Methanothermobacter thermautotrophicus: one gene and its partners. Each later gene encodes a partner of the first gene's protein in a complex. Links are inferred from orthologs where the notes say so. Each region holds a gene or a part of one and is shown in the gene's direction. Other genes may lie near its edges. The genes, in order: DNK57_RS04640, DNK57_RS05915 and rpoB.

Region 1 (3,227 bases):
AGGGTGTGAACACAGCAGGTGGACAGGTCCTGGGATGCAACTTCTCGGCCATCAGGGGTACTGATGCAGACGCATATCTCTTCCTTGGAAGCGGGAACTTCCACCCCCTTGGAATAAAACTCTTCACCGGCCGGGAGGTTGTAGTGGCTGACCCCTATCACGGTGAGGTGAGGGACATCGAGGAATTCGCAGACCGGGTACTGAGGGTGAGGTTTGCGAGGATAAGCAGGGCAGCTGATGCCAGCAGGTGGGGGGTGGTGGTCTCATCAAAGGGCGGGCAGATGAGGTTTGAACTGGCCCTCATGGTTAAGAAAAAACTTGAGGATGCAGGCAGGGAGGCCATCATACTCCTCATGGAGAACATCTCACCAGCTGCACTCCTCCCCTTCAGGGAACTTGAAGCCTTCGTGGTAACGGCCTGTCCAAGGATAGCCATAGATGATTCACAGCTCTACGACAGGCCACTCCTGAACCCATCAGAACTGGAGATAGTTCTTGGAGAGCGAAGCTGGGACGACTACACACTGGATGAGATAATACATGGATAGCTCGGCATTTTTTTCCCGTTTTTTTCTTTTCCCGGAAACTTTCAGATGAGATAATACAATGGATAGCTCGGCACCCTTCTGTAGGATGTTGATCTGGGACATCCATTTAATGGGGAAAAACTCATATACCATGATGGCTCCACACTGATTAAATTCTCTGATGGAGGCATTTGTTGAATTTAAGTATCTAAGGGGTAGAACCTCCCTGAGGGGTTATAGGGTATTAATGAATATCTAACTGACTTGGAGTGAAATGTCCTTGACCCTGGAGGCCCCATGCAAAAGCATATATATAATCAGATCTAACCATAAATCACTGTAAGGTAATTATTGTTTTTACCTTGAAGAGGTGAATGGATGAAAGTTAAATCTGGGGATATGGTTTTTCCCGGAGATTTTTTGGCTGTAAGCGAAGAGGCCCTTCCATCTGAGGGAACCTACGAGGATGATGGTAAAATAAAATCCCTTGTCGTTGGAGAAGTTTCAAGGGATGACCGGAATAAGAGCATAAAGGTAATATCAAAGCTGAACACACCCCCAACACTTAAAAGAGGTTCAAGGGTCATTGGAGAGGTCATTGATGTAAGGGGTCAGCGGGCCCTTGTGAGGATACACAGCATCAAGGGCAACCGGAGGGCCCTTGCCACATACTTTGTTGGAGGAGTCCACGTTTCACAGGCAAGGAAGGGCTACCTCTCAAAGCTAACAGACGCCTTCAGGATAGGGGACATCGTGGAGGCAAGGGTCACAAGGATCATGGGCCTCGATGGCATAGACCTCCAGACATCAGGGCGTGACCTCGGTGTTATAAAGGCAATGTGCACCCGCTGCAGGCACTTCATGGAAGTGGACGGCAGGGACGAGGTCAGGTGCCCGAACTGTGAAAACCGGGAAAAAAGGAAGCTATCCGTGAATTATGAAGGTTAATAGAGGTAATTCTAATGGAAGTCATTCTAAACAAGAGATATGAGATGGAAATAGTATTCGAGGGAGAAACACACACCCTCTGCAATGTATTAAGGAGCATCCTCATGGAGGATGAAAAGGTTAAGGCAGCAGCATACTCAATAGATCACCCAATAGTGGGGGAACCACAGCTATATATCAGGGCAGGAAGCCCGAAAAAATCACTCAGGGCAGCAGCCGAAACCCTGAGGGACAGATGTGATGAATTCAGGGGCCTCATAGAGTCCCTATAAACTATTTTTCCATGGAGAACCATAATTTCAGGCAGATTAAATCTGAGATAAGGATTCTTGGCATAGATGATGCTCCCTTCACTCCTAGAAGTGATGAGGACGTGCTACTGGTCGGCACAGTATTCAGGGGAGGGCAGTGGCTCGACGGCGTCCTCACAACCACGGTGAGGGTGGATGGTGACGATGCCACCTGGAAGATCATCGAAATGGTGAATGGTTCAAGGCACCTAAACCAGCTTCGTGTAATAATGCTTGATGGGCTGACCTTCGGGGGCTTCAATGTTGTTGACATAGTTGAACTATCAGAGAGGACTGGTCTGCCTGTGATAGTGGTTGTGAGGAAACATCCAGACATGGAGAGAATAAGGAGGGCCCTGAAGCACAGATTTCCCGACTGGAAGGCCAGGTGGCGGATCATAGAGAGGGCCGGCAGAATCCACAGGGTGGAATCTGAGGACCCCATCTACATCCAGACCTCGGGCATTGAACCTGATGATGCCGCAGAGATTGTCAGGCTATCAACAACCCGTAGCTCAATTCCAGAACCAATTAGGGTGGCCCACATAATTGCCTCTGGAGTCAGGTTAGGTGAGTCCAGGGGCAGCGCCTAGAAAAGTCTAGAAAATGATAAATGATGCAGGAGGAGCTTGATTTGAAGGCACCCATGCTCACCGTGGATGTAATCATAAGGTTATCAGGTGATAGAATAATCCTCATAAGGAGGGGCAGACCACCCTACAGGGGTTCATGGGCCATACCAGGGGGGTTTGTGGAATACGGTGAAACTGTTGAGGATGCAGCAGCGAGGGAGGCCCTGGAGGAGACAGGCCTCGAGGTTGAAATCGAGGACCTCCTGGGGGTCTACTCTGACCCCGGGAGGGACCCCCGCGGACACACTGTCAGCGTGTGCTTCACCGCCAGGCCAGTGTCAGGTGAAGCGGAGGCTGGTTCAGATGCTGCCGATGTCGGAATATTCCAAATTGATGATATAAATGATCTTGAACTCGCATTTGACCACAAAAAGATCCTGGATGATTTCAGGAGACATGTGGTGGAGAATAGGTCCTGCTGAGGGCATCTGTCACAGACATCATTCTGATATCATGTCCATGCACAATCAAAATTGTTATAAATGTCCTTGGAGAAAAACTCTAGAAATCAAAAAGGTTTCAGGTTCTCTGACCAGGAGGAAGAAGATGGAGTTTTGTCCTAACTGCGGAGCTGTAATGTTTCCAGAGAAGGGTAAATTTAAGTGTCAGTGTGGCTATGAAAAGGATATCACCGATAAGCTAAAAGAAAAGTACAGTGTCTCAGAGGAAGTTGAGGCGAAGGAGACAATAATATTCACGGGCGAAGATGTAAACACTCTCCCAACCACAAGGGTTGAATGCCCGAAATGTGGTAACATGGAGGCCTTCTGGTGGCTGCAGCAGACGAGAAGGGCTGATGAATCAGAGACGCGATTCTTCAGATGCACACG
Region 2 (2,923 bases), 230 kb from region 1 along the record:
CGTACACTTCAGGGAGCCCTAGAGAATGTTGAAAGGCCATGTGTCTATGTCCTGGGTGGGGTGAAGGTTGATGACTCCATAATGGTCATGAAGAACGTCCTTGAAAACGGCAGCGCAGACCTTGTTCTCACAACAGGGCTTGTTGCCAACATATTCCTGGCTGGCTGCGGAGTTAAGATAGGTAAGGTAAATATGGACTTCATCAGGAGCAGGGGATACTGTGACTTCATCAAGGTGGCGAAGAAACTGAAGAAGCGCTTCCCTGAAAAGATACTTGTACCTGTGGATGTGGCTGTCTGCAGGGAGGGTAAGAGGGTTGATGTCCCTGTTAAAAAGATACCCAACTATCCCATACAGGACATCGGGATGGAAACCATAAAGCTCTACGCCAGGAGGATACGTGAGGCCAGTACCCTCTTTGCAAATGGACCTGCAGGTGTATTCGAGAACCCTGAATTCAGCATAGGGACCGAGGACATACTGAATGCAATATCCTCATCAGAGGGTTTCTCAATAATAGGTGGTGGTCACCTCGCTGCTGCAGCCGTGAAGATGGGCTTTGAGGACAGGATAAACCATATCAGCAGCGGCGGCGGCGCCAGCATAAGTTTACTTGCGGGGGAGGAGCTTCCAGCAGTTAGGGTGCTTGAGGAATCCATGCAACCCTAACCACAAACTATATAAATGAGTAGTTACTAACATTGGAAATGCCTCGGTAGCTCAGTCTGGTGGAGCGCGAGACTTGTAATCTCGTGGTCGCGGGTTCAATTCCCGTCCGGGGCTTCAGAAAGGGACCATAGGGTAGCTTGGTCGATCCTTTGGGCTTTGGGAGCCTGAGACCCCGGTTCAAATCCGGGTGGTCCCATCCACAAAGCTTAAATATACATCATGTCCAACGATGTATATCAACCCGCCTTAGCTCAATTGGCAGAGCATCGGACTGTAGATCCGAGGGTTGCTGGTTCAAGTCCGGCAGGCGGGACTTCACAAAATGGTGTGAAAGCTTTAAATACCAGAAAAATAGAACTCATAACATGTATGTCATACAGCAATGGAAAAGTATATAAGCAGGTAACGAGAGAACATGATATGCTCTCATTCTGGAGACCTGCCCTGGTGGTGTAGGGGCTATCATGCGGGCCTGTCGAGCCCGCGACTCGGGTTCAATTCCCGGCCAGGGCGTTCCTCGAGGGCCCGTAGCTCAGTCTGGCAGAGCGCTTGGCTTTTAACCAAGTGGTCGCGGGTTCAATTCCCGTCGGGCCCGCTATCTAATTTTACTGTGACTTTTTATCTGGAGGACTAAATTGTGAAGAGGGAGATCTTGAAACACCAGCTGGTTCCGGAACACGTAGTTTTGAATGAATCTGAAGCAAAGAGGGTGCTTAAAGAGCTCGATGCGCATCCAGAACAGCTTCCAAAAATAAAAACAACAGACCCTGTGGCCAAGGCCATAGGTGCCAGGAGGGGGGATATAGTGAAGATAATCCGTAAAAGTCCGACTGCAGAGGAATTCGTAACTTACAGGCTTGTTCAGGACTAGTTTTTAAGATTAGCGCTGCAGGATCATTTCATCATTTAATTTGTTTTGGAGGAAGTCCATGAAAAAAAGTGCATGGGGATTGGTAGACGCGTTTTTTGATAAATACGACCTGGTGGACCACCACATCCATTCATACAACGACTTCGTTAGTAACCGCATACAGGAGATAATAGATACAAGTGAACCCATAGAACTGGAGCAGGGAAAGTACCGGGTTGAGACAGGAAAGGTTAGCATAGAGAAGCCCTTCATCAAGGAGGCCGACGGTTCAAAGAGCAAGATATATCCCACGGAGGCAAGGCTGAGGAACCTCACATACTCGGCCCACATGAGCCTGGAGATGAGGCTCATCAAGGAGGGCGGGCCTGAAACAGAATTTGAGAAGGTGTACATCGGTGAACTGCCTGTGATGCTGAAATCCGAGATATGCCACCTCCATGGCCTCAACAGAAAGGAACTCATTGAGAAGGGCGAGGACCCTGCAGACCCGGGAGGTTACTTCATTGTTAACGGATCAGAGAGGTCCATCGTCACAATGGAGGAGATAGCCCCCAACAAGATAATCCTTGAGAGAATCGGCGAAGAGGATGAAAACAGGGCGAGGGCAATAGTAACATCCATAAGGAGCGGATTCAGGGCCAGAATATCCCTCGAGTACCGTAAGCCAAGGAAGACCGGTGTTTTCCTGAGGATATCCTTCCCATACGTTCCAGGGGAAATCCCACTTGTCATACTACTCAGGGCCCTTGGACTTGCAACTGACCAGCAAATCATCACAGCCATATCAGACGACTTCAACTACCAGATGATAGCTGCAGACGATATACAGGTCTCCCTTGAAAAGCTCAACCTCAACAAAAAGGAGATGGATGAGCTTGATGAAGAGGATATGAAGGAGTACCTCATAAGAAGCGCCATAAAGTACATCGGTAACCGGGTCGCCAAGGGCATGACCGAGGACTACCGTATAAAAAGGGCTGAAGACGTTATAGACCGCTACCTCCTGCCCCATATAGGAACAGGACCCGAAAAGAGGCTCGAGAAGGCAACATACCTTGCTGAGATGACCGAGATGCTCCTGCAGGTCATATCAGGGGAGCGCAAACCCCATGACAAGGACCACTACACGAACAAGAGGCTCAGGGTTTCAGGCGACCTCATGGAGGACCTCCTAAGGGTGGCCTTCACAAGTCTCAGCAGGGATATGAGCTACCAGCTCGAGAGGAGCCTTGCGAGGGGTAAGGAGCCGTCCGTCAAGCAGGCTGTGAGATCCGATGTGCTGACAGAGAACCTCAAACACGCCATTGCAACCGGTAACTGGGTTGGTGGAAGGGCAGGTGTGAGCCAGCTGCTGGACAGGACAAGTTACATGGGTACACTCTC
Region 3 (2,937 bases), 220 kb from region 1 along the record:
GGGAGCGCAAACCCCATGACAAGGACCACTACACGAACAAGAGGCTCAGGGTTTCAGGCGACCTCATGGAGGACCTCCTAAGGGTGGCCTTCACAAGTCTCAGCAGGGATATGAGCTACCAGCTCGAGAGGAGCCTTGCGAGGGGTAAGGAGCCGTCCGTCAAGCAGGCTGTGAGATCCGATGTGCTGACAGAGAACCTCAAACACGCCATTGCAACCGGTAACTGGGTTGGTGGAAGGGCAGGTGTGAGCCAGCTGCTGGACAGGACAAGTTACATGGGTACACTCTCACACATGAGGAGGGTCGTTTCACCCCTCAGCAGGAGCCAGCCACACTTCGAGGCAAGGGACCTTCACCCGACCCAGTTCGGTAAGATCTGTCCTAATGAGACCCCTGAGGGTCCAAACTGTGGTCTTGTTAAGAACCTCGCCCTGCTGGCAAAGATATCCGAGGGCTCAGATGCCAGTGAGGTGGAGGAGATCATAAAAAAGATGGGGGTTGTGAACTAATTTTTCACCGGGAGGCTGTTAAGTGAGTAAAACCAAAATCTACATTAACGGGAAGCTTATAGGGAGCTGTGAAAACCCTGAAGAATTTGTTGAAGAGATGAGGGAGAAGAGAAGATCAGGAGAAGTCTCCCCTGAAATGAACATAACCCATTACCCTGAAAATCATGAGATATACATATTCACAGACCCTGGAAGGGCCAGGAGGCCCCTTATCATAGTTAAGGACGGGGACCCCCTACTCACAGACGAACACCTTGAAAGGCTGGAATCAGGTGAAATGTCATGGGACGACCTCATAGCTGAGGGTGTAATAGAGTACCTGGATGCAGAGGAGGAAGAAAACTCCTACATAGCCATGAGCCCCGATGAGGTCACCGACGAGCACACACACCTCGAAATAGACCCATCCACCATGCTCGGTATCTGTGCAGGTATCATCCCCTTTGCAAACCACAACTCATCACCAAGGAACACCATGGAGGCGGGGATGACCAAGCAGGCCCTTGGTCTCTACGCATCAAACTATGACCTTAGGACAGATACGCGTGCACACCTCCTCCACCACCCCCAGGTCCCAATAGTCAAGACAAGGATAATAGATGTAACAGGCTACGATGAAAGACCATCAGGTCAGAACTTCGTTGTTGCTGTAATGTCCTATGAGGGCTACAACATGGAGGACGCCCTCATACTCAACAAGGCATCCCTCGAGAGGGGCCTTGCAAGGTCCTCATTCTTCAGGTCCTATGAGGCCGCCGAGAGGAGATACCCTGGTGGTCAGGAGGACCGCTTCGAGATACCGGAGAAGGGCGTCAGGGGCTACAGGTCAGAGAGCGACTACAGGCACCTTGACGAGGACGGCATAATAAACCCCGAGACAGAGGTGTCATCAGGCGACGTCCTGATAGGTAAAACATCACCTCCACGTTTCCTTGAAGAGATAGATGAATTCGGGACCGTGGCAGAACGAAGAAGGGAAACATCAGTAACTGTACGCCATGGAGAAAGGGGTATAGTAGACGCTGTCCTGCTCACAGAAACCGTTGAGGGTAGCAGACTCGCCAAGATCAGGGTCAGGGAACAGAGACAGCCCGAACTCGGTGACAAGTTCGCCTCAAGGCACGGTCAGAAGGGGGTTGTCGGACTCATAGTATCCCAGGAGGACATGCCATTCACCGAGGACGGAGTAGTCCCGGACCTCATAGTAAACCCCCATGCCATACCATCAAGGATGTCTGTGGGACAGGTCCTTGAGATGCTGGCAGGTAAGGCTGCCTGCATGGAGGGCCGCAGGGTGGATGGAACACCCTTCACAGGTGAAGACGAAGATGACATAAAGGAGGCCCTCAGGGCAAATGGATTTGAAAGTGCAGGTGTTGAATCACTCTACAACGGCATAACCGGTGAGAGGATAGAGGCTGAAATATTCATTGGAGTGGCTTACTACCAGAAACTGCACCACATGACAACAGACAAGGTGTATGCACGATCCAGGGGTCCGGTCCAGGTCCTCACAAGACAGCCCACAGAGGGAAGGGCAAGGGAAGGAGGTCTCAGATTCGGTGAAATGGAAAGGGACTGCCTCATCGCACATGGAGCTGCCCTCGCCCTTAAGGAGAGACTTCTTGATGAATCAGACAAATATGAGGCACTGGTATGTGCAGAGTGTGGTATGGTGGCAGTCTATGACAAGATAAGGGACAAGAAGTACTGTCCAATATGTGAGGACTCGGAATCATTCCCTGTGGAGGTATCATACGCCTTCAAATTACTGCTGGACGAACTCAAGAGTCTCTGCATCTTCCCGAAACTCATACTGGAAGATAAGGCATGATGATGAATTTAAGGGAATAAATCAAAGGAGAGAATACCTTGAGAGGAATTTTAAAGAAAATTTCCCAGATAAACTTTGGCCTCATGTCCCCCGAGGACATCAGGAAGATGTCCGTGGCCCAGATCGTCACCCCGGACACCTATGACGAGGATGGGTACCCCATAGAGAACGGGCTGATGGATCCCAGGCTTGGTGTGATAGACCCAAGCCTCCGCTGCAGGACCTGCGGCGCCAAGGGTGGGGAGTGCCCGGGACACTTCGGAAGCATAAACCTTGCAAGACCCGTCATACACGTGGGATTCGCAGACACCATACACAAGATCCTGCGATCAACGTGCAGAAAATGCAGCAGGGTCCTCCTCACAGAGACTGAAATCGAGGAATACCGTCAGAGGATCCTTGATGCAATGGAGAAGGAGGAAAGCCTCACACCCATAATAAAGGAGATATACACAGAGGCGCGCCGTGATAAGTGCCCCCACTGTGAGGAGGAACAGGAGGAGATCAAACTCGACAAGCCAGTCTCAATCGTCGAGGGAGACTACAAGCTCACAGCCAGTGAGGTGAGGGAGCGTCTTGAGAGGATAAGTGATG

Evidence for each region.
Region 2: DNK57_RS04640 (region 1) and DNK57_RS05915 share a complex: the UniProt entries of both Methanocaldococcus jannaschii proteins name them as parts of the RNA polymerase complex. The link is inferred for Methanothermobacter thermautotrophicus from one-to-one orthologs.
Region 3: DNK57_RS04640 (region 1) and rpoB share a complex: the UniProt entries of both Methanocaldococcus jannaschii proteins name them as parts of the RNA polymerase complex. The link is inferred for Methanothermobacter thermautotrophicus from one-to-one orthologs.

What each region holds. Positions count from the first base shown.
Region 1 is NZ_QKOF01000006.1:65,232-68,458, forward strand. What follows is about bases 132-3,118. They hold DNK57_RS04640 (DNA-directed RNA polymerase subunit L), read left to right. Parts: upstream 132-1,489; coding sequence 1,490-1,747; downstream 1,748-3,118. Other genes in these bases: dph2 (diphthamide biosynthesis enzyme Dph2), read left to right, coding at 132-548; DNK57_RS04635 (exosome complex RNA-binding protein Csl4), read left to right, coding at 906-1,475; DNK57_RS04645 (endonuclease dU), read left to right, coding at 1,759-2,358; DNK57_RS04650 (NUDIX domain-containing protein), read left to right, coding at 2,400-2,819; DNK57_RS04655 (transcription factor S), read left to right, coding at 2,944-3,118. In the rest of the region: more of dph2, read left to right, coding at 1-131; more of DNK57_RS04655, read left to right, coding at 3,119-3,227. UniProt on the Methanocaldococcus jannaschii protein: DNA-dependent RNA polymerase (RNAP) catalyzes the transcription of DNA into RNA using the four ribonucleoside triphosphates as substrates.
Region 2 is NZ_QKOF01000006.1:291,388-294,310, reverse strand. What follows is about bases 241-2,923. They hold DNK57_RS05915 (DNA-directed RNA polymerase subunit H), read left to right. Parts: upstream 241-1,306; coding sequence 1,307-1,540; downstream 1,541-2,923. Other genes in these bases: DNK57_RS05910 (DNA-directed RNA polymerase subunit B''), read left to right, coding at 1,599-2,923; DNK57_RS05945 (phosphoglycerate kinase), read left to right, coding at 241-669. Outside these bases: more of DNK57_RS05945, read left to right, coding at 1-240. UniProt on the Methanocaldococcus jannaschii protein: DNA-dependent RNA polymerase (RNAP) catalyzes the transcription of DNA into RNA using the four ribonucleoside triphosphates as substrates.
Region 3 is NZ_QKOF01000006.1:288,740-291,676, reverse strand. It holds rpoB (DNA-directed RNA polymerase subunit B), read left to right. Parts: upstream 1-531; coding sequence 532-2,343; downstream 2,344-2,937. Other genes in the region: rpoA1 (DNA-directed RNA polymerase subunit A'), read left to right, coding at 2,382-2,937; DNK57_RS05910 (DNA-directed RNA polymerase subunit B''), read left to right, coding at 1-509. UniProt on the Methanocaldococcus jannaschii protein: DNA-dependent RNA polymerase (RNAP) catalyzes the transcription of DNA into RNA using the four ribonucleoside triphosphates as substrates. The Rpo2 subunit (Rpo2N and Rpo2C in this organism) is implicated in DNA promoter recognition and in nucleotide binding.